DNA from 2 places in the Streptomyces sp. NPDC001020 genome. Region 1 is predicted to be linked to the other one. Evidence: riboswitches for the same ligand, from Rfam matches in the RefSeq annotation. Region 1 holds a riboswitch; the other holds the start of a gene.
What was found. A riboswitch is a leader RNA that binds a small molecule or an ion and turns the genes downstream of it on or off. The one in region 1 is predicted to bind glycine.

Region 1 (14,683 bases):
TGGGGGTGCCCCCGGACGCAGACTGGGGGAGAGCGGCCCGTCTTCTTCCCCGAGCTCTCGGCTTCGCTCAAGTGGGGGGTACCCCCACCACGGAGACCTGGCCGACTCCGACCCTCAGCAGCCGACGGCGGTGCCGGGTGAAGGAGAGGCGGCTTCCGAGCACATCGGCTACCGCGGTCCCACCGCGTGCGCCGCCGCGGGCATCACCTACCGGCAGTTGGACTACTGGGCAAGGACGGGTCTCGTCGAGCCGAGCGTACGCCCCGCCTACGGGTCGGGGACGCAACGGCTATACAGCTTCCGGGACGTCGTCGTACTGAAGATCGTCAAGCGGTTCCTCGACACCGGTGTGTCCCTGCAGAACATCCGTGCCGCCGTCCAGCACCTCCGGCAGCGCGGATTCCGTGATCTGGAGCGGATGACGCTGATGAGCGACGGCGCGACGGTCTACGAGTGCACGTCCCCGGGCGAGGTGCATGCGCTGCTCCAGGGCGGTCAGGGCATCTTCGGTATCGCCGTGGGTGTCGTGTGGCAGGACGTGGAAAGAGCACTGTCCCATCTGCACGGAGAGCGCGTCGACACGGGCGAGACCATTGTCGGCCACAACGCCACGGACGAGTTGGCTCGACGGCGCAACCGAGCTGTCTAGGGCCTGGGACGGGTGCCGTGCGGCGGGGCTTCCGGTCCAGTCGCGGGCAAGCCGCCGCGCGCCCGCCGCATTGTCAGTGGTGTAGGGCAGCATCGGACATGTGAGAACCGCGCCCACGATCCTGCATCTCGACATGGATGCCTTCTACGCCTCGGCGGAGCAGGCATCCAAGCCGAGCCTGCGCGGTAAAGCCGTCATCGTGGGCGGGCTCGGGCCGCGCGGAGTGGTGGCCACCGCCTCGTACGAGGCGCGGGTCTTCGGGGTGCACTCCGCGATGCCCATGGCCCAGGCGCGCCGGCTCGCGCCGAACGCCGCGTATCTGGTGCCGCGCTTCGGGTTCTACCGGGAGATCAGCGAGCAGGTGATGGCGCTGCTGGGGACCCTGTCGCCGCTGGTGGAGCCGCTGAGCCTGGATGAGGCGTTCGTGGACCTGGAGGCCGGGGGAGCGGCCTGGGACGAGGAGTCGGCGCGGCTCGCGGGGGTGCGGCTGCGCGCGGATATCCGGGCGGTCACCGGGTTGACGGGCTCGGTGGGGCTCGCCGCTTCCAAGATGCTCGCGAAGATCGCCTCGGAGCAGGCCAAGCCGGACGGCCTGGTGCTGATACGCCCGGGAACCGAGCGTGCGCTGCTCGGTCCGATGCCGGTGCGCACGCTGCCGGGCGTCGGCCCCGCGACGGGGGACCATCTGCGGCGGGCCGGTATCACCACGGTCGACGACATCGCAGAGGCGGGCGAGGACGAGCTGGTACGGCTGTTGGGCAAGGCCCACGGGCAAGCGCTGTACGCCATGGCGCTGGCACGCGACGAGCGGCCGGTGGTGGCCGAGCGGGAAGCGAAGTCCGTATCGGTCGAGGACACGTACGACGTGGACATCCATGACCGGCTCCGGATCGGTCTGGAGGTGCAGCGGCTCGCGGACCGGTGTGTGCGGCGATTGCGGGAGGCCGGGCTGTCGGGTCGGACCATCGTGCTGAAGGTGCGCCGGTACGACTTCTCGACGCTGACCCGCTCCGACACCCTGCGGGGGCCCACGGACGACCCCACGGTGGTGCGGGAGGCCACCGCGCGGCTGCTGGAGTCAGTGGACACCACCGGCGGGGTGCGACTGCTCGGGGTGGGCGTCAGCGGGCTCGCCGACTACACGCAGGAGGATCTGTTCGCCCAAGCGCATCTGGCTACGGGCGAGGTCTCCACGGAGGAGCACCTGGAGCCCGAGAACGCGGAGGAACCCGCTGAGGAGGGGGCGCGGACCCCGTCCGAGCGGGTCTGGCGTGCGGGTCACGACGTCCGGCACTCGGAGTACGGGCACGGTTGGGTGCAGGGCAGCGGGCTGGGCAGGGTGACCGTACGGTTCGAGACCCCCGACTCGAAGCCGGGGCGTGTTCGCACGTTCCGCGCCGACGATCCGCGGTTGGAACCGGCGGATCCGCTGCCCCTGGTCACGCGGGTGCCCGAGTCCGCGGAGCCGCCGGCCGCCCCGAGGGACTAAGGGGCCTGACGGCGGCTTTCGACGGCCTTGCAACAGCGCTTGTCGACCGTCCCACGGGGCGTCACACGGGCCGGAGGCAGGACACGGGGCGAATGGCGCCGGAGGTGCGGGCGGGTGGGCCTCAACCCCCGTCGGACCCCGCCAGACGCCCGAAGTCGCGGTCCGGCGGCGGAGGAGGTGCGGCCACATCGAGGCCGTAGTGGTGGTAGAGCTGCAGCTCCTGTTCGGGGGAGAGGTGACGTCCGACGCCGAAGTCGGGGGCCTCCTTGATCAGGGCGCGGTCGAAGGGGATTCGCAGCGTGCCCTCCACCAGCTCGCTGGGCTCCAGGGGGACGAACGCGTCCCTGCTGAACAGTCCCGTGCGTATGGCCGCCCATTCCGGTATGCCGGTCGCGTCGTCGAGGTAGATCTCGTCGATCGTGCCGATCTTGACGCCATGGCGGTCGAACGCCTTGCGGCCGATCAGATTCCGCGGATCGATGTCGGTCTGCACGGTCCCTCCAACTGGTCGCAACTCATCCGTAGCCACTACAAAAGAGCACATTCAGGGAGGCGGCCACTCGAAGGCCCACTCGAGGGCTCCTGCATCGTCCTCGCTGGTAGTCTGGCAAGCGGCTGTTGACCCCGCGCGGGAGAGTTCTCCGGAATGATCCGGAGACGCCGAAGGAGCAAATCCTCCCCGGAATCTCTCAGGCACACGTACCGCACGGACGAGGTCACTCTGGAAAGCAGGGCGGGTGTCGACGGCTTCCGCTCTCACCGACGGTGAAAGCCGGAGCGCCTTGGTGCGGACCGGCGAAGCTCTCAGGTTGAGATGACAGAGGGGGAGGCCGTCGGGGTGCCAGTGCCGTGGTGCCCCTCGAAGGTCGCGTCAGACCCAGGAGGCCTCCGCAATGACCGCCCATCGCATTCCGCTCTCCGAGCTCGAACAGGGCATTCCCTTCGAGCAGCGTCACATCGGGCCTGACCAGGAGGCGCGGGCCAAGATGCTCGCGCAGGTCGGCTATGGCTCGCTCGACGAGCTCACGGCCACCGCGGTCCCGGATGTGATCAAGAATGCCGACGCCCTGGACCTGCCGGGCGCGCGCACCGAGGCCGAGGTACTGGCTGAGTTGCGCTCCCTGGCCGACCGCAACCAGGTCCTCGGCTCCATGATCGGTCTCGGCTACTACGGGACCTTCACGCCGCCGGTGATCCTCCGGAACGTGATGGAGAACCCAGCCTGGTACACGGCCTACACGCCCTACCAGCCGGAGATCTCGCAGGGCCGGCTCGAGGCTCTGCTCAACTTCCAGACCATGGTCGCCGACCTCACCGGTCTGCCGACCTCCGGTGCCTCCCTGCTCGACGAGGGCACGGCGGCGGCCGAGGCGATGGCACTGTCCCGGCGCATGGGCAGGAACAAGAAGGGCCTGTTCCTGGTCGACGCGGACGCGCTGCCGCAGACCATCGCGGTGATCCAGACCCGTGCGGAGCCGACCGGTGTCGAGGTCGTCGTCGCCGACCTGCGCGACGGCATTCCGGCCGAGGTCGCCGAGCGCGAGATCAACGGCGTGCTGGTCCAGTACCCGGGCGCCTCCGGAGCCGTGCGCGACATCAAGCCCGTCATCCACGAGGCCCACGAACGCGGCGCGCTGGTCACCGTTGCCGCCGACCTGCTCGCCCTGACGCTGCTGACCTCGCCGGGTGAGCTGGGCGCGGACATCGCCATCGGCACGACGCAGCGCTTCGGTGTGCCGATGGGCTTCGGCGGGCCGCACGCCGGATACATGGCGGTGCATGAGAAGTTCGCACGCAGCCTGCCCGGTCGGCTCGTAGGCGTCTCCGTGGACGCGGACGGGCACAAGGCCTACCGGCTCGCCCTGCAGACGCGGGAGCAGCACATCCGCCGTGAGAAGGCGACGAGCAACATCTGCACCGCCCAGGTGCTGCTCGCCGTGATGGCCGGGATGTACGCCGTCCACCACGGGCCCGAGGGACTGCGGACCATCGCGCGGCGTACCCACCGGTATGCCACCGTCCTCGCCGCGGGCCTCACGGCGGGCGGGGTCGAGGTCGTCCACGGCGTCTACTTCGACACGCTCACCGTGCGGGTGCCGGGCCGGGCCGAGGCGGTCGTCACCGCCGCCTGTGAACGGGGGGTCAACCTGCGCCTCGTCGACGCCGACCATGTGTCGATCGCCTGCGACGAGACGACCACGCGGGACCGACTGGTTGCCGTGTGGACCGCGTTCGGTGTCGACGGTGACATCGAAGCGCTGGACGCGAGCACCCAGGACGCGCTGCCCGAGGAACTGCTGCGCGGTGACGACTACCTCACGCACCCGGTCTTCCACGAGTACCGCTCCGAGACCGCGATGCTGCGCTACCTGCGCAGGCTCGCCGACCGTGACTACGCGCTCGACCGCGGCATGATCCCGCTGGGCTCCTGCACCATGAAGCTCAACGCGACCACGGAGATGGAACCGGTCACCTGGCCCGAGTTCGGGCAGCTGCACCCCTTCGTGCCCGCCGAGCAGGCGCAGGGCTACCTCACGCTCATCCGTGAGCTGGAGGAACGGCTCGCCGAGGTCACCGGCTATGACAAGGTATCCCTCCAGCCCAACGCCGGTTCGCAGGGCGAGCTGGCCGGTCTTCTCGCCGTACGCGGCTACCACCGGGCCAACGGCGACGACCAGCGCACTGTCTGCCTCATTCCGTCCTCCGCGCACGGCACAAACGCCGCCAGCGCCGTGATGGCCGGCATGAAGGTCGTCGTCGTGAAGACCTCGGAGGACGGCGAGATCGACGTCGAGGACCTGCGGGCCAAGATCGAGCAGTACCGCGAGCAGCTCGCGGTGCTGATGATCACCTACCCGTCGACGCACGGTGTGTTCGAGGAGCACGTCGCCGACATCTGCGCGGCCGTGCACGAGGCGGGCGGCCAGGTGTACGTCGACGGCGCCAATCTCAACGCGCTGGTCGGCCTCGCCAAGCCGGGCCATTTCGGTGGTGACGTCTCGCACCTCAATCTGCACAAGACGTTCTGCATCCCGCACGGCGGCGGCGGTCCGGGCGTCGGCCCGGTCGGCGTGCGCGCGCACCTGGCGCCGTACCTGCCGAACCACCCGCTGCAGCCCGCGGCCGGTCCGGAGACGGGCGTCGGCCCGATCTCTGCTGCTCCGTGGGGCTCCGCGGGCATCCTGCCGATCTCGTGGGCGTACGTCAGGCTGATGGGCGGGGAGGGCCTCAAGCGCGCCACACAGGTGGCCGTGCTGTCCGCCAACTACATCGCCAAGCGGCTGGAGCCGCACTACCCGGTGCTCTACACCGGTCCGGGCGGCCTGGTCGCGCACGAGTGCATCATCGATCTGCGCCCGCTCACCAAGGCGACCGGTGTGTCCGTCGACGACGTCGCCAAGCGGCTGATCGACTACGGGTTCCACGCGCCGACGATGTCCTTCCCGGTAGCCGGCACGCTGATGATCGAACCGACCGAGTCAGAGGACCTGACCGAACTCGACCGGTTCTGTGAGGCGATGATCGCCATCCGCGCGGAGATCGAGAAGGTCGGCTCCGGCGAGTGGCCCGCCGAGGACAACCCGCTGCGTAACGCCCCGCACACTGCTGCGGCGCTCGGCGGTGATTGGCAGCATGCCTACACGCGTGAAGAGGCCGTCTTCCCGGCCGGCGTCTCGGCCGCCGACAAGTACTGGCCGCCGGTGCGCCGGATCGATCAGGCCTTCGGTGACCGGAACCTGGTCTGCTCCTGCCCGCCGCTGGACGCGTACCAGGAGTAACGCCTGCGGACGTGCGTCGGGGCCGGTTCGGAGCGTATGTCTCCGGTCCGGCCCCTCGTATGTCCGGCCCCTCCGTGGTCGGGGCGCGACCGGCGCCCCTGTGCGCGCGGCTCAGGCGGCGGTCATCACCTGGTCGGTGCCGAGCGGGCGGTGCGGGGCGATGATCTGGCCGTCGGGCAGAAGCTCACCGGTGTCCTCGAAGAGCAGAACTCCGTTGCACAGCAGGCTCCATCCCTGCTCCGGGTGGTGCGCCATGAGGCGGGCGGACTCCCGGTCCGCGGATTCGGCTGTCGGGCACGGTGGCTGGTGCTGGCACATGGTGGATGGGATCTTTCGCTCTGTCGTGGTGTGTGAGATCGCTGTGGTGTCTGTCCTGCGGCTCGGCATGTCGGTCATGGCCGCCCCCCGTTGGCGATAAGTCGTTCTGCACCCAGTGTTGCTCTGCGGGCATCAATTCGCAGCTATTTCGCGGCACCGCTCCTCACAGGTTCATGACGCGTCACCCGTGCGGATGGTTCATCCCAGCTGCACTGTCCCTTCGGGTGGTTCGCGATGGTCACAAGGGGCTAGTCCGCACGGTCGACTCGCACGCCTGTCCTACGAGCACCGTGGAACACGGACGGGTGGTACATCGCCGAGATGGTCGCCGGCCGGACGTGCGCCGTGCCCCGCGGCCGTTGGCGGCGGGGCACGGTGGGACGGGGCCTACGCGGGCGAGCCGAGCAACGGGGTCGGGGTGATCCGGAGGGTGAGGACCGGAAGGAGCTCGGCGACGCGGTGTGGACGGTGTGCCGCGATACCCGGTGGTGCGGGCGCGAGTGGCACCAGGAGATCGGTCGCGACGGGATGGCCGGCCGCGCCGTCGGCGGCGCAGTCGCCATGCAGCCACAGGGTGAGCATGTACAGCTCGGGCACGGACAACAGTCGTGGTTGGTAGGGCTGTTGCAAGGTCTCGGCCTGACGCAGAGCACGCTCGGTTGCGGCGACGTAGGGACCCTCGAAGAAGTGCGAGAACGCCCAGCCGTCAGGGGTCAGCATGGTCTCGGCGGCGGCCACCGCGCGGTCGCCGCTGCGGATGAGGAAACGCCATCCGGCGAGCCGGGTGACCGACGGGCCCTCCGGGGTGATCCGGTCCAGCACGTGCACCGGCAGCGGGAGCTCGGGTGTGACGGGGCCCTGGGCGGTGCGCAGGGACGGGGTGGGGGCCTCGCGGACCGCGGTGGGAGAACCGAGTGCCGTGAGGACGGAGCGGAGAGTGGGCGCGGGAGCCTGAGGGACATGCAGCGGCATGGTGGGTCGCCTCTCATTCGACAGGCTTGGTGACGCGAGGGCGTGGCGGGGCGGGCGGACGACGCTGTCAGCTCTGGGGGTCAGAGGGGTGGGGACTGTGCCCGGGCGAACGGCGCCTGTGACGACAGGGCTCAGGACCGCGAGCGCCAACTCTCTGCCCCATGGCCGGAGTTTATACGACAAGTGTTCAGGTGGCGTTTCGTCTAGTTGTCCCGCGGATCGTATTCAAGGGGATATCCGGTCGATGGCAAGAGGTATTCGTCCGGCGTCACACCGGGTGCCGGGGCGATGACCTCGGAATACTTACCCGTAACGGTCGGCCGAATCTCATCGGCGTTTTTCACGACACTTCGAGCGCTGAAACTGCGTGCTGCCTCATGCCTCGCGAATGTGCCCGGTCGGATTGCTGTCAGCGTAACGGGCGGCGGTCCCGCGCGGGACGTTATCGATCGTCTCGTCTGGGCATCATCCCCGTGACCCAGGACAGCAGTGGCCGGATCTTCGGTCTGCCGAGAAGGGACGCTTCGATGGGGGAGAAGGTCGTGGCAGGAGGGTTCGACCTGTCCGATCGGCAGCGCTACCGCGACAAGCTCAGGCAGTGTCTGGCGGGGCTGGCGCGGCTGCTGGAGGAGAAGCGGTTCGATCGCCCGAAGGACCTCATGGGTCTGGAGATCGAATTGAACCTTCTGGGGCCCGACAGCATGCCGAGAATGATGAATGCACAAGTACTGGAGAAAATAGCAAGCCGAGATTTCCAAACAGAACTCGCCATGTTCAACCTGGAAGTGAACATAGCTCCACACAGGTTGGGTGGCCGGGTATTCGACCGGCTTTCCGAGGAGCTGCGCACCTCGCTCGCCTACGCCCATCGGAAGGCGAAGGAGGTCGACGCCGGAATCATGATGATCGGCATTCTGCCGACCCTCGACCGCGATGACCTGGTCTCCTCCAACCTCTCCGCCGTCGACCGCTACACCCTGCTCAACGACCAGATCGTGGCCGCCCGTGGTGAGGATTTCACCCTCGACATCGGCGGTGTGGAGCGGCTGGTGTGCACCTCGCGGTCGATCGCTCCGGAAGCGGCCTGCACATCCGTCCAGTTGCACCTGCAGGTCACACCGGCGCGTTTCGCCGACGTGTGGAACGCGGCGCAGGCGGTCACGGCCGCACAGGTCGCCGTCGGCGCCAACTCGCCGTTCCTGTTCGGCCGCGAGCTGTGGCGAGAGTCCAGGCCCCCGTTGTTCCAGCAGTCCACCGACACCCGCCCGCCCGAGCTGCAGGCGCAGGGCGTGCGGCCGCGCACCTGGTTCGGGGAGCGCTGGACCACGTCGGCGTACGACCTGTTCGAGGAGAACCTGCGCTACTTCCCCGCCCTGCTGCCGATCTGCGACGACGAGGACCCCCTGCGGGTCCTCGACGAGGGCGGCATACCCAGGCTCGCCGAGCTCGTCCTGCACAACGGCACGGTCTACCGCTGGAACCGGCCCGTGTACGGCATCGCCGACGGCGTTCCGCATCTGCGGGTGGAGAACCGGGTGCTGCCCGCCGGGCCCACCGTCACCGATGTGATCGCCAATGCCGCCTTCTACTACGGCGTCGTCCGCGCCCTGGCCGAGGAGGCGCGGCCGGTGTGGACGAGGCTTCCGTTCGAGGTCGCCGCGGCCAACTTCGACGCGGCCTGCCAGTACGGCATCGAGGCGCGCCTGAGGTGGCCGCGGCGCGGGCGCCACGGCGGCACCACCGAGGTGGAGGCCGTGGACCTCGTACGCGACGAACTGCTTCCGCTCGCCGAGGCGGGGCTCAACGCGTGGGGCGTCGAGCCCGCCGACCGGGACTTCTACCTCGGAGTGATCGACGAGCGGTGCCGGCTGAGGGTCAACGGCGCGAGCTGGCAGTCCACCACCTTTCACCGAGCCCTGGAGCAGGGGCTCGACCGGCAGACCGCACTGGCCAGGATGACACGGCGGTACTACGAGCTGATGCATATCGGTGAGCCGGTACACACCTGGCCGGTCGGGGCACCGGGGCCGGCATCGCTCGGGTGATCGGCCGGTACGACCGCCCCTGACCGCCGGCCCGCCCGCACGATCGCTCTGGGGGAGCGTGCTCCCGCAGGGTGGCCTCCAACGGCCCGTCGCCCACGATCTTCGTAACTTCTTTCGAGACCCTGATGGGGCGAAGATGGGGATGCGACGGGATTGCCCAATGGGAGGCGGGAGTGCAGGTGGAGTCAGGGTCGGTGGCCGAATCTTTTGTGGCGGAGCGGCCGACGCGGCGGATCTTCAGGAACGAGACGCTGCTCGTCCTGGGCCTTTCGCTCGGTGCGAGCGGGGTTTCCGCGCTGATCAGCTTTGTCGGGTCGGTCACCAAACCGGGCGGTCTCAAGGAACAGGCAGCCACCCTCAACGCCTCGGCCGCGCCCGGACGGCCCTGGCTCGATCTTGCCTGGCAGCTCTTCGGGATCGCGTCGGCGCTGGTACCGGTCGCGCTCGTGGCCCACTTCCTGCTGCGGGAGGGCGCCTCGCTGCGCACGCTCGGCTTCGACCGGACGCGGCCCTGGCCGGACCTCGGGCGCGGTGCGGCGATCGCCGCGGCGATCGGCTCGACGGGCATCGCCTTCTACCTTGCCGCTCGCGGAGTTGGCGCCAATCTCACGGTGGTGCCGGAGGCACTGCCCGACGTGTGGTGGAAGTACCCGGTGCTGGTTCTGTCGGCGCTGCAGAACGCCGTCCTGGAGGAAGTCATCGTTGTCGGGTATCTGCTGCGCAGGCTCGGCCGGTTGGGCTGGACACCCGGTACGGCCCTGGTGGCCAGTTCGGTACTGCGCGGCTCGTACCACCTGTACCAGGGCATCGGCGGATTCCTGGGCAACATGGTGATGGGCGTGGTCTTCGTCTGGCTGTACCGGCGCTGGGGCCGGGTCGGCCCGCTGGTGGTGGCCCACTCGCTGCTCGACATAGGGGCGTTCGTGGGGTACGCGCTGCTGGCGGGAAAGGTGGGGTGGCTGCCGACGGCGTGAAGGCTCCGGGCACCGGGCGCGGGTCGGGATGGAGGTCAGGGGCGTACGCGCGTGTCGTACGCCCCTGTCGTGGCGTCAGGCGAGCAAGTCGCCGTCGATGACGGTGACCGCGCGGCCGGTGAGCAGGGTGCGGTCGCCGCGAAGTTCCGTACGGACGCGGCCGGAGCGCGGGGATGCCTGCAGGCCGGTGAGGTCGGCACGGCCGAGGCGTTCGGACCAGAAGGGGGCCAGGGCGGTGTGGGCGCTGCCGGTGACCGGGTCCTCGTCGATCCCGACGTTCGGGAAGAAGCAGCGTGAGACGAAGTCGTAGCCCCGGGAGGGATCTTCCGCGCGTGCGGTGGCGATGATGCCGCGCCGCGAGTGACGGGTGAGCGCCTTGTGATCGGGGGAGAGGGCAAGGACCGTTTGCTCGTCAGCGAGTTCAAGAAGCAGGTCGCCGACGTTCGGGCCGCTGTCGAAGGCGGTGAGGGGCATGGCGCCGAGGGCAGCGGCCACGCCCTCCGGGACGTCGACCGAGGTGAGCGGCGCGGTGGGGAAGTCCAGGGTGATGGAGCCGTCCTCGCACGGTGTGGCGCTCAGGACGCCGCTGTGGGTGGCGAACCGTACAGGGCCTTCGTGGGCACCGGTGGTGTGCAGCACATGGGCGGTGGCGAGGGTGGCGTGGCCGCACATGGCGACCTCGGTGGCAGGAGTGAACCAGCGCAGCGCCCAGTCGGCCGCACCGCCCTCGGGCAGTCGGTGGGCGAAGGCGGTCTCGGCATGGTTGACCTCGCGGGCCACGTCCTGGAGTCGGCTGTCGTCCGGGAAGGCGTCGAGGAGGAGGACCCCGGCCGGGTTGCCGGAGAAGGGACGGTCGGTGAAGGCGTCGACGATTCGAATCCGCATGTATCGACGCTAGACGCTTACGGAGGCGACGGGCCAAGGCCAATCGGGAGCGGCTGGACCGGTGCGTTCATGCTGCCCGGGCGGGGCGGCCCACCAGGGCCCCTGCTTTCGCGCCGACTTCGGCCATGTGATGGTTCCTTCGCTTCGGCTGCTGCAGGTGTAACGGCACGTAGCTGCTGAGCCTGGAACATTCGATACTGAGGAACCATCAGGAATCCGGTTCTCCGAATCCCCGCGCAACGCGCCCCGAGAGTCGGCGGAGGCGCGAGAGAGGAAGTGCGCGCCCTACGGGGAAAACAGTGCGATCTCCTCCGTAAGGAGGAGATCCCGGTCAGCGATACCCAACCTGTGTCGGACGTGAAAATGCTGCCCGCCGGGGATGACCTCGGCCGACGGGGCTGATGGGGTAGGGAACGTGCCACCCTGTCATTTCCAGCAACCAGCCGCCGAGCGCGGCGTGCGCCACGCGGACCTCGATGCCAGACTCACCGCCGCACTGACGGCGGTGGTCGCGGGTGCCCGCAGGAGAGCGCTGCGGGCCGGGGACCGGCACATCGACACGGCACATCTGCTGCACACGCTGCTCGAGTCCGACCCCGAGGTCCGTGCGGTCTTCGACGGTCCGCAGGTCGCACGGCTGCTCGGCTACCTCGTCCAGCGCGCCATCGGCTACGGCCTGCGCTGGCAGAGCAGTGTCGAGGACTCCGGCGCCCTGCCGGTGCTGAGCGAGCCGGAGGGCTGGTCGCCGACGGCGGCGAGCGCCCTGGGTGAGGCCTGTGCGCGTGCCGAGCGGCGTGGTCACGCACGCGCATGCGGGCTCGACCTGCTCGCCGCGATCGTCGTGGATCCCGAGTCGCGGGCCGTCGAGGTCCTCGAACGCGCGGGCGTCGACGTCCGGGGGCTGCCCGCGCGGATCGGGGCGGCGGCAGGGGTCGAGGAGTACCCGTGGCGGGAGGACGCCGACCGCTGAACCGGAGCTGGGAACCCGGCCGGATGGGTGGGCAGGTCCATCCTCTGAGACAGGAGCTATCAGGGGTGACGCTCATGTCGTTGCCTGTCATCATGTGCCGGTGCATACGTCAAACGGCAGTCAGGGCAAGCACGGCAGAGGCGTCGGGCTGGGGCTCGCCCTCGCGTCGGCGCTGGCCTTCGGTGGATCGGGTGTCGCGGCCAAGCCGCTGATCCAGGCGGGGCTCGACCCCCTCCATGTGGTGTGGCTACGGGTCGCGGGCGCCGCGCTCGTGATGCTGCCGCTCGCCGTGCGCCATCGGGCGTTGCTGCGCCGCCGTCCCGCACTGCTCGCCGGGTTCGGCCTGCTCGCCGTGGCCGGTGTCCAGGCGTTCTACTTCGCCGCGATCTCCCGCATACCCGTCGGCGTCGCCCTGCTGATCGAGTACCTTTCGCCCGCGCTTGTGCTCGGCTGGGTGCGGTTCGTGCAGCGACGTCCCGTGACACGTGCCGCGGCGGTCGGCGTGGTCCTCGCGGTGGGCGGACTGGCCTGTGTCGTCGAGGTGTGGTCGGGCCTGAGCTTCGACGCCCTGGGGCTGCTGCTCGCGCTCGGCGCCGCCGGCTGCCAGGTCGGCTACTTCGTCCTGTCCGACCAGGGCGGCGACGCGGGCGATGAGGCACCGGACCCGCTCGGCGTGATCGCGTACGGCCTGCTCATCGGCGCCGCCGTGCTCACCGTCGTCGCCCGTCCCTGGAACATGGACTGGAAGGTGGTCACGGGCGACGCGGTCATGAACGGGACCAGCGTGCCCGCCGTCGTGCTGCTGCTCTGGGTCGTCCTGATCGCCACGGTGCTCGCGTACGTCACCGGAGTGCTCTCCGTGCGTCGGCTCTCGCCCCAGGTCGCCGTCGTCGTGGCCTGCCTCGAAGCGGTCATCGCGACCGTCCTGGCCTGGGTGCTGCTCGGCGAGCACCTCTCGGTGCCGCAGATCATCGGAGGTGCGGTCGTCCTGGTGGGCGCGTTCATCGCGCAGTCGTCGGCGCCCGCCAAGGCCCCCGCGGAGCCGGTGGCGAGCGGGGGCGCGGAAAGGGAGTTGTCAGCCCGTGAGACGGCCGCATAGAGTGCGGATCATGCATGCGAACGCACTCGTTCTTCCGCCTCCGGCCGCCTGAGGCGGGCCCTCCGGATTCCACGCCCGGCACAGCGCCGGGCGGAACGGTGCTGCCCGCAGAAGAAGTCAGCAGACCTCGCTGATCCGGGGTCGCCTCCCGTACTTCTGCACATCTGCGGAGACAATTCGTGTCGAATGCTGTTGTGGGCCTGCCCGTCGGGCGAGGCCTCCTCTACCTGATCGTCGCCGGTGCCGCCTGGGGCACCGCGGGCGCGGCCGCCTCACTGGTCTACCGGACCAGTGACATGGGGCCCTTCGCCCTCTCCTTCTGGCGCTGCGCGTGCGGGCTGGTCCTGCTGCTCGCCGTCCGGCTCCTGCGCCGGCCCGCCCCGAGGGCCGTACCGGAACCCCTGGGCCGCAAGGCAGTGCGGGCCGGTGTCACCGGCCTCGGGCTCGCCGTCTTCCAGACCGCCTACTTCGCGGCCGTCGAGGCCACCGGACTCGCCGTGGCGACCGTCGTGACGCTCGGCGCCGGACCCGTGCTCATGGCGCTCGGCGCCCGGCTCACGATGGGGGAGCGGCTCGGCCTCGGCGGGGTGGCCGCCGTCGTCGGGGCGCTCGCCGGGCTGGGGGTGCTCGTGCTCGGCAGCGGTGACGCCACCGTGCGCCCGTGGGGCGTGCTGCTTGCGGTCGTGTCGGGGGCGGCCTACAGCGTCATGACGCTGTGCACCCGGTGGTCGGGCCGCGATGGCGGAACCGACGCGGCCGGTACGACACTGTCGGCGTTCGCGATCACCAGCCTGTGCCTGCTGCCGTTCGCCCTGGCGGAGGGACTGGTGCCGCACACCGCCGAACCCGGCCGGGTCGTATGGCTGCTGGCGTACATCGCGGCCGTGCCCACTGCTCTGGCCTACGCCCTCTATTTCGCGGGCGCCGCCGTCGTACGGTCGGCCACCGTATCCGTGATCATGCTGCTCGAACCGGTCAGCGCCGCGGTGCTCGCCGTCGTGCTGCTCGGCGAGCGGCTGACGGCGGCGACTCTCGGCGGCACCGCGCTGATGCTCGGCTCGGTCGCGGGGCTCGCGGTGACGGAGGCGCGCGGGGCACGGAAGCCGGAGCAGGAGCCGGTTCCCGTGTGACGGAACGGCTCGGGCCCGGGTCGTCCAGGCGGTCCGGGTGCGGATCCCGCACCCGGACTCACGCCTCACGCCTCACGCCTCGTGCTCGCGCCGCAGCAGATGCGCGCGTGCCTGCGCGTCGAGCGGGCCGCCCCGTGTCGCCAGCCGGGCCGCGATGCGGTCCCGGACCTCCTTGGGCCTCTTGCCGGCGTACTTGAACTTCGCCTGTACGTCCGTCACTTCGAGCCTCAGGCCGCGGATACCGGGCAGCATGCGGCCATACGGATCCTCGCCCGCCGAGGCCCGCGCGGAGCCGCCCTCCGGCTGGAAGTGGGCGATCAGCCGGTTCAGCAACTCCGCCATCTGCGCCGGATCGTCCACGATGTGGGCAGTG
Region 2 (14,683 bases), on a different contig from region 1:
TCTCAAAGGACATACAGCTCTACCCGTCCGTTCACAGGAAGAACCGCACAGCCGATGAGCCTCACCGGAACGCCGTTCCTCTTCACGTCGGTCGCCCTGGTGGCGGTCGCCCTCATCCTGCCGCTGATCCTGTGGTCCCGGATCCGCGGCCCGATGGTCGTACGCCACGCCGTCCGCGTGCTGATGCTGCTGTTCACCCAGGTCACCGCGGTCACTCTGGTCTTCGTCATGGTCAACGACGCCAACAGCCTGTACGACAACTGGGCCGACCTGCTGGGCACGGGAAACCATGTGCAGCAGGCGGCCGACCTCGGCAAGGACGGCACCGGCGGGATCCAGATAAAGGCCCTGCCGAAGGTCAGGCAGACCTTCACGCAGGCCGACGGGCCGAGCATGCACGCGGCCGGCGGGGTGCGCGTCACCCAGCTCAAGGGCCGGGTGTCGGGCGTCGACGCCGAGGTCTACGTCTGGCTGCCCCCGCAGTACGACGACCCCGCCTACCGGAACAAGAAGTTCCCGGTCGTGGAGTTGCTGTCGGGCTATCCCGGTTCGGCGAAGGCGTGGTTCGGATCCCTGAAGGTGCACAGCCAACTGCTACCGCTGATGAAGAGCGGGCAGGTGGCACCGTTCATCCTGGTGGCACCGCGCACCAATCTCATCGCCAGGGTCGACACGGGCTGCGCGAACATCTCGGGCGCCGTGAACGCCGACAGCTGGCTCAGCATCGATGTGCCCAAGATGGTGACGGACAACTTCCGCGCCGAGTCCACGCCGGGCGGCTGGGCCGTCGCCGGCTACTCCGCGGGTGCGCACTGCGCGGCGAAACTCGTGGTCGCGCACCCCGACCGCTACCGGGCCGCGATCAGCCTGTCCGGCTACAACGACCCGATAGGCGAACGCAGCTCGCTCGCCGCGCGGAGCATCCGGCTGCGTCGGCAGAACAATCCCTACTTCCTGCTGAAGGGCTACCGCACCCCGCCCCGGATCTCGCTCTATCTCTCCGGCGAGTACGACGACGGCTACCAGGCGGCCGCGGCGCTGCAGCAGATCGCCAGGCCTCCGACGGTGGTGCGCGCGGTGCTGATCCCGCGCAGCGCCGGCGGCCACAGCATGGCCCTGTGGCGGCCGCAGATCCCCACGGTGTTCACCTGGCTCAGCCGGCAGCTGACAGGTCAGGCGACGGGAAGTCTTCCTCGGCCACATTGGAACGCCGGTTCCAGGCGCGCGGCGCTCGCCAGTGGAAGCGCATCGCGAGCAGGCGCAGTACGAAAGCAGTGACGACCGCGAGCCCGGAGGTGAGCGGGGTCAGCGCCTCGTAGCGGATACAGAGCGCGACCATCGCGGCGCCGACGATCGCGGGCACCGCATACAGGTCGCGGTCCCAGCGCAGCAGCGAAGGCACCTCGTTGGCGAGTATGTCGCGCAGCACACCGCCGCCCACGGCCGTGGCCATGCCCAGGACGGCGGACGAGGTGAGGCCGAGTCCGTAGTCGTGCGCCTTCGTCGTGCCGGAGACGCAGAACAGGCCGAGGCCGGCCGCGTCGAAGGCGTTGACCGCCCCCTGGATGCGCTCCACCTCCGGGTGGAGGAAGAAGACCAGGACGGTGGCCAGCAGCGGGGCCAGGAAGTAGCCGAGGTCCGTGAAGGCGGACGGCCGGGCGCCGATGACCAGGTCCCGGAACAGCCCGCCGCCCAGCGCGGTGACCTCGGCGAGCACGGCTATGCCGAAGACGTCGAAGTTCTTGCGCACGGCCAGCAGCGCGCCGGAGATCGCGAAGACGAAGATTCCGACGATATCGAGCGTGTGCTGGACGGAAGGGCTGAACAATTGCTGGAACACCCTCACATTCTCACCTATCGCAAGGCGTGCGCCTTACAAAGCAAGGCCAAGGCTGCGAATGGCCGGGAATGCCCAGCAGACACCGCGAGGGAGGCCGCCGCGGTGGCGATGGCCTCCCTCACTGTCGAACGGTGAGTCCTGGGAGTTGGTTCAGGACTCGGTGGAGCGGGACGACTCGGACGCGTCGGAGGATCCGGTGGCCTCCGTCGTCTCCTCGGAGGCGGTGGCCGCGTCCTCCGAAGCCGCGCCCTCCTCGGAAGCGGCAGGCGTCCCGGCCGAAGCGGCGGGCTTGTCCTCCGAAGCGGCGGGCTTGTCCTCCGAAGCGGCGGGCTTGTCCTCTGAAGCGGCGGGCTTGTCCTCGGCAGCGGCAGGCTTCTTCTCGGACTCGGCTTCCACCTCGGCCGCGACCGCCGCCGACGTCTCCGCCGACTGCGCCAGAACCTCGTCCGCCACCAGCTCGGCCGCCTCCTTCGCGGCCGACAGCAGGACAGTGTCCTGCGGTGCCTGGTCCTCGAAGTTCTCCGGGTGGTGACAGGCGACCCGCTGACCCGGCCTGAGCTCCACCAGCACGGGCTCGGTCGTCTTGCAGATCTCCGTCGCCTTCCAGCACCGGGTGTGGAAGCGGCAGCCGCTCGGCGGTGCGATCGGCGAGGGGACGTCGCCCCTGAGCAGGATGCGCTCGCTCTTGACGTTCTTCCGCTTCGGGTCCGGGATCGGGACCGCCGACATCAGCGCCTTGGTGTACGGGTGCATCGGCGCCCGGTACAGCGAGTCGCGGTCGGCCAGCTCCATGATCTTGCCGAGGTACATCACCGCGATCCGGTCCGAGACGTGCCGGACGACCGAGAGGTCGTGCGCGATGATCACGTACGTCAGGCCCAGTTCCTGCTGGAGGTCGTCGAGGAGGTTGACGACCTGCGCCTGGATAGACACGTCCAGCGCGGAGACCGGCTCGTCCGCCACGACCAGCTTCGGCTTGAGCGCGAGCGCGCGGGCGATGCCGATGCGCTGGCGCTGGCCGCCGGAGAACTCGTGCGGGTAGCGGTTGTAGTGCTCCGGGTTGAGGCCGACGCGCTCCAGGAGCTCCTGGACCGTCTTCTTGACCCCGCCCTCGGGCTTGACGCCCTGCAGCCGGAACGGCGCGCCGACGATCGTGCCGATGTTGTGGCGCGGGTTCAGCGACGAGTAGGGGTCCTGGAAGATCATCTGTACATCGCGGCGCAGCGGGCGCATCCCGCCCACACCGAGGTGCGTGATGTCCGTGCCCTCGAACTCGATCTTCCCGGAGGTCGGCTCGAGCAGCCGTGTGATCAGTCGGCCCATGGTCGACTTGCCGCAGCCTGACTCTCCCACGACGCCCAGGGTCTCCCCCGCTCGTACGTCGAAGGTCAGGCCGTCCACCGCCTGCACCGCCGCGACCTGCCGTTTGAACAGGCCCTTCCTGATCGGGAAGTGCTTGACCAGGCCATCGACCTTGAGCAGAGTTTCGCCCTTGGCGGGCTCAGGAGAGGTCGCCGGCGATTCCGACGCCTGCTGAGGGATCGTCATCTCGGGTCCTTTGGCGTCCGTCACAGCTTCGGCGCAATCTCTTCGTTCCAGATCCGCTCCCGCTCCTCGGCCGACATGTGGCAGGCAGAGAAGTGCCCGGAGCCGACCTCGCGCAGTTCGGGGCGCTCGCGGCGGGTGATGTTGTCCTTGGGGATGTCCGCGTACGGGCAGCGCGGGTTGAAGGCGCAGCCGCTCGGCAGATTGATGAGGCTGGGCGGGGAGCCCTTGACCGGCGTGAGCCGCTCGGTCTGCTCCCGGTCGATGCGCGGCATCGAGCCCAACAGCCCCCAGGTGTAGGGGTGTTCAGGCTTGGTGAAGACCTCGGCGGCGGGGCCGCGCTCGACGCAGCGGCCGCCGTACATGACGAGCAACTCGTCGGCCATCTCCGCGACGACACCGAGGTCGTGCGTGATCATGATGATGGCCGAGCCGAACTCCTTCTGCAGGTCGCGGAGCAGATCGAGGATCTGCGCCTGGACCGTCACGTCGAGGGCCGTGGTCGGCTCGTCGGCGATGAGTAGCTCGGGGTTGTTCACCAGAGCCATGGCGATCATCGCGCGCTGGCGCATACCGCCGGAGAACTCGTGCGGGTAGGCGTCGACCCGCTTGTCCGGCTGGGGAATTCCGACCCGGTCGAGCATCTCGATGGCGCGCTTGCGGGCGGTCTTCTTGTCGACGTCGTGGTGGACCCGGTAGGCCTCCACGATCTGCTTGCCGATCGTGTAGTACGGGTGCAGCGCGGACAGCGGGTCCTGGAAGATCATCGCCATCTCGCGGCCGCGCAGCTTGCGCACCTTGTCCGGGTCGGCGGAGAGCAGCTCGGTGCCGTCCAACCAGATCTCGCCGCTGATCTGCGCGCGGCGCCGGCCGTACTGACCGGCCGTGTGCAGGCCCAGGATGCCGAGCGACGTCACGGACTTGCCGGATCCGGACTCGCCGACGATACCGAGCGTGCGGCCCTTCTCCAGCTTGAACGAGAGCCCGTCGACGGACTTGACCATGCCGTCGTCGGTCGGGAAGTGCACCTTGAGGTCGCGGACCTCGAGGAAGGCGTTGGGGGCACCGGACGCGACGGGTTCTCCGACCGCCGCGCCGGCGTTGTGCAGTTCGGTCATCCCAGCCTCACTCGTGGGTCGATGACGGCGTACAGAAGGTCCACGACGAGGTTGGCGACGGCGATCGCGAGGGCCGCGAAGAGCGTGACGCCGAGGATCACGGGCAGGTCCTTGTTGGTGATGGCCTGGACCGCCGCGAGGCCGAGGCCCGGCAGGTTGAACGTGGACTCCGTGAGCACGGCGCCGCCGAGCAGCACGCCGAGGTCGAGTCCGAAGACGGTGAGGATCGGCGTCATCGCGGAGCGCAGGGCGTGCCGGGTGATGACGGCGGGCTCACCGAGGCCCTTGGCGCGCGCGGTACGGATGTAGTCCTCGCCCAGGATCTCCAGCATGGTGGCGCGGGTGAGACGGGCGTACATCGCGGCGTTGAGGAAGGCGAGCACGATCCACGGCAGGATCAGCGTCTGGAACCAGGTGCCCGCCGAGTCGTCGGTGGAGAGACTGTCGGCGATGTGCACCAGGCCGAGGTTGTGCACGAAGATGCCCATCGCGACCATGCCGGTGAAGAAGACCGGGAGCGAGACACCACCGAGGGCGGTGGTCATCGCGGCGCGGTCCCAGATGGTGCCCCGCTTGAGAGCGGAGACCACACCGGCGGCGACACCGGCGGCGAGCCACAGGACGCAGGCGCCGGCGGCGAGCGCACCGGTGATGGGCAGCGCGTCCTTGAGGGTGGTCCAGACGGGTACCTCCGTACGGAAGGAGTACCCGAAGCAAGGGGCGGAGCAGTGGGTCACGTCATTGCCGTTGGCGTAGTCGCGCCCCATCGGGATGCCCTTGATGAAGTCCCAGAACTGGACGAGCACGGGCTCGTCCAGACCGAGCTTTACCCGGATGCCAGCGAGCTGCTCGGCTCCGGTTGCCTTGCCGGCGAAGAGGACGGCGACGTCCTGACCCGCCCATTTGGGCAGCATGAAGAAGATGGTGAACGTCGCGAGCAGTACGACGAGCACCATGATGACTACGGCGAACAGGCGCCGGATGAGATAAGCAAGCACTGTGCGCGGCCCGACGGTGGCCACGAACTCCTTGTGGGGGTCCGTGACCATCGCCCGGGGCCATCACCTGCCCTTCGGACTGGCGGGTTTCGGCGGCTGAGCTGAGGGGCCGGGCAACGGAGCAACTCCGTTGCCCGGCAGGGGCGTTATTACTTGACGACGCCGAGAGAGACGTAGTCGTAACGGCCGTTGTAGGCGTCGGCCATGTAGGCGTTGGTCAGACGCGAGCCACGCCAGGTGATGTTCTTCTCGTAGATGAAGGGCATCCAGTCGGCCTGGTCGAGGATCCGGTGGTCGAGCTCCTCGTAGATCTTGCCGGCCTTGTCGGCGTCGGTCTCGGCGATCGCCTTGTCGAACAGGCCGTCGATCTTCGGGTCCTTGATCTGGGACTCGTTGTAGTTACCGGTCTCGGCAATGAACCGGCTGTCCCACAGCGGCTGGCCGAAGCCCTGGCCGGACGGGAAGTCCGGGCCCCAACCGCTCATCGTCATGCCGTAGCCGCGCTCCTTGACGACCTTCGGCGAACCGGTGATCGACGAGATCTCGGCGCCGTCCAGCGGGTTCACCTCGACCTTGATGCCGGCCTTGCCGAGCTGCTCCTGCAGCGCCTCGGCGGTGTCGACCTCGCCCGGGTTGTTGTTACGGGCGGTGAGCTTGGTGGAGAAGCCGTCCGGCTTGCCGCAGGCCTTCAGCTCTTCCTTGGCCTTGGCCACGTCCGCCTTGCCCTTACGGGCGAGGACACCGTACGGGTCGTAGTCGCTGTGGCCCTTGATGGAGGCCGGCAGAGCGGAGTTGGCGATCGAGCCACCGGCGACCTCGCCGCCGCGCACCTGCTGGAGGCTGGCGAAGTCCGTCGCGTAGAACACGGCCTTGCGGCAGTGGACGTTGTCGAGCGGCTTGGCGGTGTGGACCAGGGCGACGTAACGGACGAAAGAGGTCCGCATGTTGTCGACGTTGGCCTTGTGGTCCTGGAGGGCGGTGACGCGGCCCGACTGGGTCATGCCGGTGCCGTTGAGGTCGACGTCGTAGTCGCCGGCCATCAGGCGCTTGTCGTTCTCCTCCAGGTTGGCGGAGATCGTCACGTCGACCTTGTCCGGAAGCGCGGCGCGGATCGGGTCCGAAGCCTTCTTCCAGTTGGTGTTGCGGACCAGGACGATCTTCTTGCCGGGCTTGTACGTCTCGAACTTGTACGGGCCCGAGGAGAACGGACGCTGGGTGTACTTGGCAGCCGTGTCCTTCTCCTGCTTCACCGGCGAGCCGCCCGGCATGGCGAGGAACTGCTCGAAGTCACCGTTGGGCTTGGGCAGGCGGAAGACGATGGTCTTGTCGTCGGGCGTCTCGATCGCCTTGAGGCCGAGCTTGTCCTTCGACTTGTCCTTGTACGGGCCCTTGTACTCGCCCTTCGGGTCGAGGTTCTGCTTCAGGTAGACCGGACCGCCGGTGATGACGTCATCCGCCCAGATGCGCTCGATGCCGTACTTGACGTCCTTGGAGGTGATCGGCGAGCCGTCCTCCCAGGTGATGCCGTCGCGCAGCGTGTACGTGTACGTCTTGCCGCCGTCGCTGATCTTGCCGGGGGCGGTGGCGAGGTCGCCGACCAGCTCGGTCGACGCGGCGCCCGGCTTCGGCGCGTAGCTGACCAGCTGGCGCGTGTAGAAGCGCATGAAGTCCCACGCCATGCCGTAGTAGGCGCGCTGCGGGTCGGCGGAGTCCAGGTCCTGCTTGCCGACCATCCTCAGCGTGCCTCCCTTCTTCGTGGAAGGGTTGGCGACCTTGTTGTACGCGGCGTCGAAGCCCGCGCCCTTCGACGAGCCCTTGGACTCGTTGTCGTCGCCACCCCCGCACGCCGTGGTCGTCACCAGCGCCGCGACCACGAGGGCGGCGCCGGCGGCGAGCCGTCGCTTCGAGGAACCATTGGGCATTTTCTCGTGACCTCCGAGATCGCGGCCCCGGACAGTTGCCGGAAGACCATGGAGTCGAGCCACCTGACGGGGCGACAGGGGCGATTCTTGTGCAATCGGTTGGGCTGTGGTGGCGTCCGGCTCTACCGGGTGCCCTTGGGGTCGAGCGCGTCACGCAGACCGTCGCCGAAGAGGTTGAACGCGAGGACGGTGACGAAGATCGTCACACCCGGGAAGACCATGAACATCGGGTCGTGCTCGTAGGTCCCGAGCGCGTCGCGGAGCATGCCTCCCCAGGACGCCGTCGGCGGCCGGACACCGGCGCCGAGGAAGCTGAGCGCCGCCTCCGTGAGGATGTTCGTCGGGATCATCAGCGTCGCGTAGACGGTGATGGGGGCCACCAGGTTCGGCAGCAGTTCACGGAAGAGGATGTGCCGCGAGCCGCCGCCCAACGACCGTGCCGCTTCCACGTATTCACGCTCTCGCAGGGAGAGCGTCTGTCCTCGGACGATACGTCCGATGTAGGGCCAGCCGAAGAAGCCGATGACCAGGACGAGGACCGCGATGCGCACCCCACTGCCGGTCAGGCCCAGCATGTCGTCGGGGAGCACCGAGACCAGGGAGATGATGAAGAGAAGCTGCGGGAAGGAGAGCAGCAGGTCCATCACACGGCTGATCAGCGCGTCGACCCAGCCGCCGAAGTAGCCGGCGATGATGCCGAACAGGGTGCCGAACGCGACCGCGACGAGCGCCGCGAGGAACGCCACGAGCAGGGAGATCCGGGCACCGTAGACGATGCGGCTGAACACGTCGCGGCCCTTGTTCGGCTCGACGCCGAACAGGTAGTCGCCGCTGACACCGCCGAGCGAACCCTTGGGCAGGTTGGTCAAGGGGTCCAGTTCGTTCTGGTGGAACTCGTTCGGCGGGTGGCCGAGCAGGCTCACGATGAGCGGAGCGAAGACCGCCACCAGAATCAGGAAGACGACAACGATGCCACCGCTCAGGGCAACCTTGTCCCGCTTGAGACGGTTCCAGGCGATCTGCTTCAGCGACCGACCCTCGACCTTGCGACCTCCGTCGCTCGCGGCGGCATCGACCGGCGCGGTTGGTTCCGCTTCCGCAGTCGTGTCGTGCAATGGTGCCGTCATCGTGGCAGGGACCCCTCTCAACCGGCGGTGACCGGCCCACACTTGCCGCTGTAGCGGCGTGGTTCAGTCCGTCGTACACAGGGGCGAGCCCCCTTGAATGGGGAGTCTTCAATGCACTGGCGATCCGCTGCCAGGCTTGACGATGAATGGATGCGTAAACGTGATGCGGGCTGGTGTGTTCCGTTATCCGAACAGTGGGTAACGGGGGTCGGACGTATGCCAACTGGGACACATCAGATGAGGGAGGACCTTCCCCATCATCTCTGCGCGAAGAAGGTCACCAGGTACTCACCCGCTCACAGACGGGAGTTGACGGAGTATCAGTAGCGGTCGTACGCCGGTGGAAAGCCGTAACCGCCCGCCGCCGGTGCCGGCGCCGGGGCCACGTGGGCCTCCCGGTCGTAGAAGGGACGGGCTTTGGCGCGCAGCCACATCGCGACCGGGTCGTACGCGTCTGACATCGCGACCGTCGACACCGGCAGCCCCTCGGGGACGGCGACAACGGACTGCTGCATCATCGCGCGCACCGAGTCGACGGCGGGCGGCGAGGTGTCGTACACGTCCAGGCCGATCGCCAGATACGGTGCGCCGAGCGCGGGCTGCACCCAGGCGCGGCGCAGCGAGCGCACGGCGGACGTACGGTGCGCGTTCTGCGTGAGGAGGGCGTAGAACTGCGGGATCTCGATGGCCGGTTCGGTGAGCCGCAGCGGTCCGGCGGGCTGACGCTCCAGACCGGTGGCGATACGGCGCAGGTCCAGCCAGGGGATGCCGACGCCGCCGCCCGGCGCATGCGGGTTCAGCCACAGGCCGTAGTGGTCCGGGTAGAGGGTGCGGGCCACGTCGAGGACGTCGACCACCTCGTACGACCGGTTCCAGCCGCTTGCGGAGAGTTCCTGGGCGGAGGTGACGCAGGGCGCGTAGGCGTGCCCGTCCACCTCCATGTTTCCGTACTGGGCGTCGGGTGAGCCGGCCTGGCCGTGCCAGAGCAGCATCCAGACCTGGCCGGACGACGGGGTCGCGAGCGTACGGAGCAGCGCCTCGTAGGCGTCGTAACGCCCGGGCGTCACCTGGCTCAGCATCTGCTCGACCTTTCCCCAAGGTCTCGACTGCGTTCGACCACGGGAGTCCCCATCGGCCGCGGCCGTGCCCGACGCACTCACCCGCTACCACCCCTTCATGGCAAAACTGACAACCCCGGCGGATACCTCCGGTGCGTTGCGCGCGGACTCCGGCCGCACCACCCCGACCGGGCCATTCTCCACGTCCGGCGGACATTGCGCCCCACCGCGGCGTCGCCGCGGGCGGGATCCCGACCGGATACCGACTGGCTACCGACTGGCTACCGACTGGAGCTGAACGCCGCCCGTCGGCCCATGTAACCAGGTTACGGCGCCATACTGACAGCGACTTGACACGCGTCGACCCTGAGGCCTCCGGCCCGCGCGAGCGACGATGGTTCAGTAACCGTGCTGGTAGAACGGCCGCACCTGTTCGCGCAGCCACTCCCCCACCGGGTCCTGGGCCACATCGAGGAACACCATGTTCACGGGTGTCCCGACCGGCACCTTGCCCAGCGCGCGGCCGAGCGCGTCCAACGCAAGGGTGCGTATGTCGCCCTCCGCGGAGGAGAGTTCGACGCCGATGAACATCACGGGGTCAGCGGTCTCGACAGCCGCCATGCAGCGGCGTGCGGTGAGCACGACACCGGTCGTCGCGAACTCGGCCGACGCGGCGGCGAGGAAGTCCACCGGATCGTCCTGCCAGTCGGGCTCGAAGAGACGGACGCGGCCGCCGCTCACGGGCCCGTCCAGCGGGCTTTGCCCGGCCCGGCACAACTCGGCCACCGCGTCCGGCGGGAGCGGCACACCGACCACGCCGTCCGGGTTGAGCGCGATACCGACCTGCGGGGGCAGCCCGCGGGCGAACTCGACGGCGGGCGCGATCGCGTACGCCATGTGACTGCCGACGACCTGGCGGAACTGCTCCTCCGAGCTGAAGACGGGGACGTACGCCTGCCCGTCGATCTCCAGCGTGGGCAGGTCGAGGGGACCGCTGCTGGGTCCGCCGCCGCTCGGCAGCGGCACCCACACGAAGCTACGGCCGAGGACCTCCACGATCCGGCCACCGGCCGAGGGAACGCCGAGCGAGGCGGAGAGCACCTCCTCCAACTCGTTACCCGGCCATCCGCCGTGCGGATGGGGGTGCGCCTGTGCCGGGAAGTCCGCGGGAAGGTCCGCCGGGAAGTCCATCTGCCTACCGCCTGCCGAGAACGCTGCTGAGGTGGAAAAGGCTAACGGGTGCGCGCGAACGACCGGTCACCCCGCGAAGTCGATCCGGCGCAGTACGTTCGCCGCGTCCCGGTCGAGCAGGATCGCCGAGCCACAACCCTCCGGCAGGTCGCCCCGCTCCATGGCGCGCAGCAGGCGGCGGTTGGCCCTGCGGTGCCGCTGGAACGCGTACCGCGAGACGCCGCGGCCGCGTTCCCCTTGGCTCGCCAGGGCCGTGTCCGGGGTGACGTCGAGTAAGAGCAGATGGAGCGTGCCGCCGCGGCGGCGGGCCTCCCGGGCCAGCCAGGCGCGCACCCAGGCCTGCGTACCGCAGTCGTGCACGACGACTCCGGTGTCGGCGCGCAGGGCCCGGCGCAGCCCGGCGTAGTGGGCGAGGCGGACGACCGGGCGGTAGACCGCGTAGGGCAGGAATCGGGCACATCGCGAGTCCCAGCGGTCGCGGGTGTCCTGGGAGTCGACACTGACCCCTGGTACGGCGCGTCGTATGAGCGTGGACTTGCCGCTGCCGGGCAGACCGGTGACCACGACGAGGTCCCGGGCGGCGAAGGTCAGTGCGTGCGGGCTGTGGCCCGCACGTCCGCGCAGGTCGCGGACCACGGCCGCGCACGGCGGCCCGCAGGCGTCGCAGAGGGGGACTGCGGGCTGCTCGGGCATCGCGACGCCCCCCGTCGCACACGCCGAGGTGGTCTTCACCGTGATCGACCTCCCTTGGGATCAGGAGCCTGGAATCAGGAGCCGCCTCCCCGCGGAACGTAAAGAGAAGGTAATGCATGATGTCCTGGGATTCCGTGCACATACGGCCACGGGTCGGTTACAGATGCGACCTGCCATGATCGGGCGACGCGTGCAATGATGTGCGCGCCAACTGCATACCGGCCGCTTGAATCCGCGCGGGAGAGTTCCGGGTACGCACATGCGTCCGGGCGCCGAAGGAGCAAGTCCCTCCCTTGAATCTCTCAGGCCCCTGATACCGCGCGGGCGAGGCACATCTGAAAAGCGAGCCGCGCTACGGTGGCTCCACCCAAGGTGCAAGCCGTGACGACTCCGCTCGCGACGTCATGGCGAACCTCTCAGGTTCCGATGACAGATGGGGAGGAACGACCTCGCCCTCTCCCACGCTCGGCTTCGCTCGCGCGGGGGACCGCACATCCTTGGGAGCAGCACCGATGAGCAGTAGCCCCCTGCGCCGTACCGCGCTCGATGCCCTGCATCGTTCGCTGGGCGCGACGATGACCGACTTCGCCGGCTGGGACATGCCGCTGCGGTACGGCTCCGAGCGTGACGAGCACGTCGCCGTCCGTACGAGGGCGGGCCTCTTCGACCTCTCCCACATGGGGGAGATCGCGGTGACCGGTCCCGAGGCGGACCGCCTCCTCAACTACGCACTGGTCGGCGACCTCGCCTCCGTGGGCGTCGGCCGGGCCCGCTACACCATGATCTGCCAGGAGGACGGCGGGATCCTCGACGACCTGATCGTGTACCGACTGCGGGAGCAGGAGTACATGGTCGTGGCCAACGCCTCCAACGCCCAGCTCGTGCTCGACGCGCTCGTGGAGCGTTCCGCCGGCTTCGACGCCGAGGTGCGCGACGACCGGGACGCCTACGCGCTGATCGCCATCCAGGGCCCCGAGTCCCCCGGCATCCTGAAGTCCCTGACCGACGCCGACCTGGACGGCCTCAAGTACTACGCCGGTCTGCCCGGCACGGTCGCGGGCGTCCCCGCGCTCATCGCGCGCACCGGGTACACGGGCGAGGACGGCTTCGAGCTGTTCGTGGCCCCGTCCGACGCCGAGAAGCTGTGGCAGGCGCTGACCGACGCGGGTACGCCCGCGGGACTCGTCCCCTGCGGGCTGTCCTGCCGGGACACCCTGCGCCTGGAGGCGGGCATGCCGCTGTACGGGAACGAGCTGGGCACGTCCCTGACGCCGTTCGACGCCGGGCTCGGCCGGGTCGTGAAGTTCGCCAAGGAGGGCGACTTCGTGGGTCGGGAGGCGCTGCGTGAGGCCGCTGACCGGGCCGCGGAGAACCCGCCGCGCGTCCTGGTCGGCCTGGTCGCCGAGGGTCGCCGCGTGCCGCGGGCCGGGTACGCGGTCGTCGTCGGCGGCGAGCCGGTCGGCGAGGTCACCTCCGGCGCCCCCTCCCCCACGCTGGGCAGGCCGATCGCGATGGCGTACGTCGACGCCACGCACGCGGCACCGGGCACGCCCGGGGTCGGGGTGGACATCCGGGGCAAGCACGAGCCGTACGAGGTCGTGGCGCTGCCGTTCTACAAGCGCCAGAAGTAGACAACCGGGAGCGGGCCGGACGTGACACCGCACACACCGCCCACGTCCTCGCCCGCTCACACAGCGTCTCCAGTAATCCCCCATTCACCAGCACTCCCCCGCGTACAGGAGAATTCAGGTCATGAGCAACCCCCAGCAGCTGCGCTACAGCAAGGAACACGAGTGGCTGTCGGCCGTCGAGGACGGCGTCGCGACGGTCGGTATCACGGAGCACGCGGCCAACGCGCTCGGCGATGTCGTGTTCGTCCAGCTCCCGGAGGTCGGTGACACGGTGACCGCGGGCGAGACCTGCGGCGAACTGGAGTCGACCAAGTCGGTCAGCGACCTCTACTGCCCGGTCACCGGCGAGGTCACCGAGACCAACCAGGACGTCGTGGACGACCCGTCACTGGTGAACTCCGCCCCGTTCGAGGGCGGCTGGCTGTTCAAGGTACGCGTCGCGGAGGAGCCGGCCGACCTGCTCTCCGCCGACGAGTACGACGCCCACATCGCCGGCTGAGGAGTCGTAGGACACATGTCGCCTCTGAACACGCCCCTGCACGAGCTCGACCCGGACGTCGCCGCCGCCGTCGACGCCGAGCTGCACCGTCAGCAGTCCACCCTCGAGATGATCGCCTCGGAGAACTTCGCTCCGGTCGCGGTCATGGAGGCCCAGGGCTCGGTCCTCACCAACAAGTACGCCGAGGGCTACCCGGGCCGCCGCTACTACGGCGGCTGTGAGCACGTCGACGTCACCGAGCAGATCGCGATCGACCGGGTCAAGGCGCTGTTCGGCGCCGAGTACGCCAACGTGCAGCCGCACTCGGGTGCCTCCGCCAACCAGGCCGCGCTGTTCGCCCTGGCCCAGCCCGGCGACACCATCCTCGGCCTGGACCTGGCGCACGGCGGCCATCTGACGCACGGAATGCGGCTGAACTTCTCCGGCAAGCAGTTCAACGTGGTCGCCTACCACGTGGACGACACCGGTCTGGTCGACATGGCCGAGGTCGAGCGGCTGGCCAAGGAGCACCGGCCGAAGGTGATCATCGCAGGCTGGTCGGCGTACCCGCGGCAGCTGGACTTCGCCGAGTTCCGCCGGATCGCGGACGAGGTCGAGGCGTACCTGTGGGTCGACATGGCGCACTTCGCGGGTCTCGTCGCGGCCGGTCTCCACCCGAACCCGGTCGAGCACGCGGACGTGGTCACCTCCACCACCCACAAGACGCTGGGCGGCCCGCGCGGTGGCATCATCCTGGCGAGGAAGGACTTCGCGAAGAAGCTGAACTCGTCGGTCTTCCCGGGCTTCCAGGGCGGCCCCCTGGAGCACGTGATCGCGGCCAAGGCGGTCTCCTTCAAGGTCGCCGCCTCGGAGGAGTTCAAGGAGCGCCAGCGCCGTACGGTCGAGGGCGCGAAGATCCTCGCCGAGCGGCTGACCGCGCCGGACGCCCGCGAGGCCGGCGTCAACGTGCTGTCCGGCGGCACGGACGTGCACCTCGTCCTGGTCGACCTGCGCGACTCCGAGCTGGACGGCCAGCAGGCCGAGGACCGCCTGCACGAGGTCGGCATCACCGTCAACCGCAA

Region 2: it holds a riboswitch for glycine, as region 1 does, so the genes downstream of both, gcvT (glycine cleavage system aminomethyltransferase GcvT) here and gcvP (aminomethyl-transferring glycine dehydrogenase) in region 1, are expected to answer to the same signal.

Annotation. Positions count from the first base shown of each region.
Region 1 covers NZ_JBSFLQ010000040.1:55,365-70,047, reverse strand. Annotated here, with positions in the region: gene ACWDEX_RS30175 (MerR family transcriptional regulator) at 1-649, shown strand, start outside; gene ACWDEX_RS30170 (DNA polymerase IV) at 750-2,138, shown strand; gene ACWDEX_RS30165 (PRC-barrel domain-containing protein) at 2,260-2,631, opposite strand; glycine riboswitch at 2,758-2,853, shown strand; gene gcvP (aminomethyl-transferring glycine dehydrogenase) at 3,032-5,917, shown strand; gene ACWDEX_RS30155 (DUF5999 family protein) at 6,029-6,235, opposite strand; gene ACWDEX_RS30150 (hypothetical protein) at 6,623-7,207, opposite strand; gene ACWDEX_RS30145 (glutamate--cysteine ligase) at 7,735-9,252, shown strand; gene ACWDEX_RS30140 (CPBP family intramembrane glutamic endopeptidase) at 9,426-10,226, shown strand; gene ACWDEX_RS30135 (PhzF family phenazine biosynthesis protein) at 10,302-11,111, opposite strand; gene ACWDEX_RS30130 (Clp protease N-terminal domain-containing protein) at 11,491-12,081, shown strand; gene ACWDEX_RS30125 (EamA family transporter) at 12,176-13,180, shown strand; gene ACWDEX_RS30120 (DMT family transporter) at 13,360-14,310, shown strand; gene ACWDEX_RS30115 (FMN-binding negative transcriptional regulator) at 14,383-14,683, opposite strand, start outside.
Region 2 covers NZ_JBSFLQ010000019.1:65,008-79,690, forward strand. Annotated here, with positions in the region: partial or broken gene ACWDEX_RS19660 (alpha/beta hydrolase) at 394-855, shown strand; gene ACWDEX_RS19665 (trimeric intracellular cation channel family protein) at 1,154-1,840, opposite strand; gene ACWDEX_RS19670 (dipeptide ABC transporter ATP-binding protein) at 1,991-3,388, opposite strand; gene ACWDEX_RS19675 (ABC transporter ATP-binding protein) at 3,409-4,503, opposite strand; gene ACWDEX_RS19680 (ABC transporter permease) at 4,500-5,501, opposite strand; gene ACWDEX_RS19685 (ABC transporter substrate-binding protein) at 5,651-7,423, opposite strand; gene ACWDEX_RS19690 (ABC transporter permease) at 7,546-8,550, opposite strand; gene ACWDEX_RS19695 (enhanced serine sensitivity protein SseB C-terminal domain-containing protein) at 8,871-9,710, opposite strand; gene ACWDEX_RS19700 (enhanced serine sensitivity protein SseB) at 10,008-10,799, opposite strand; gene ACWDEX_RS19705 (AAA family ATPase) at 10,866-11,537, opposite strand; glycine riboswitch at 11,720-11,821, shown strand; gene gcvT (glycine cleavage system aminomethyltransferase GcvT) at 12,005-13,123, shown strand; gene gcvH (glycine cleavage system protein GcvH) at 13,245-13,622, shown strand; gene glyA (serine hydroxymethyltransferase) at 13,638-14,683, shown strand, end outside.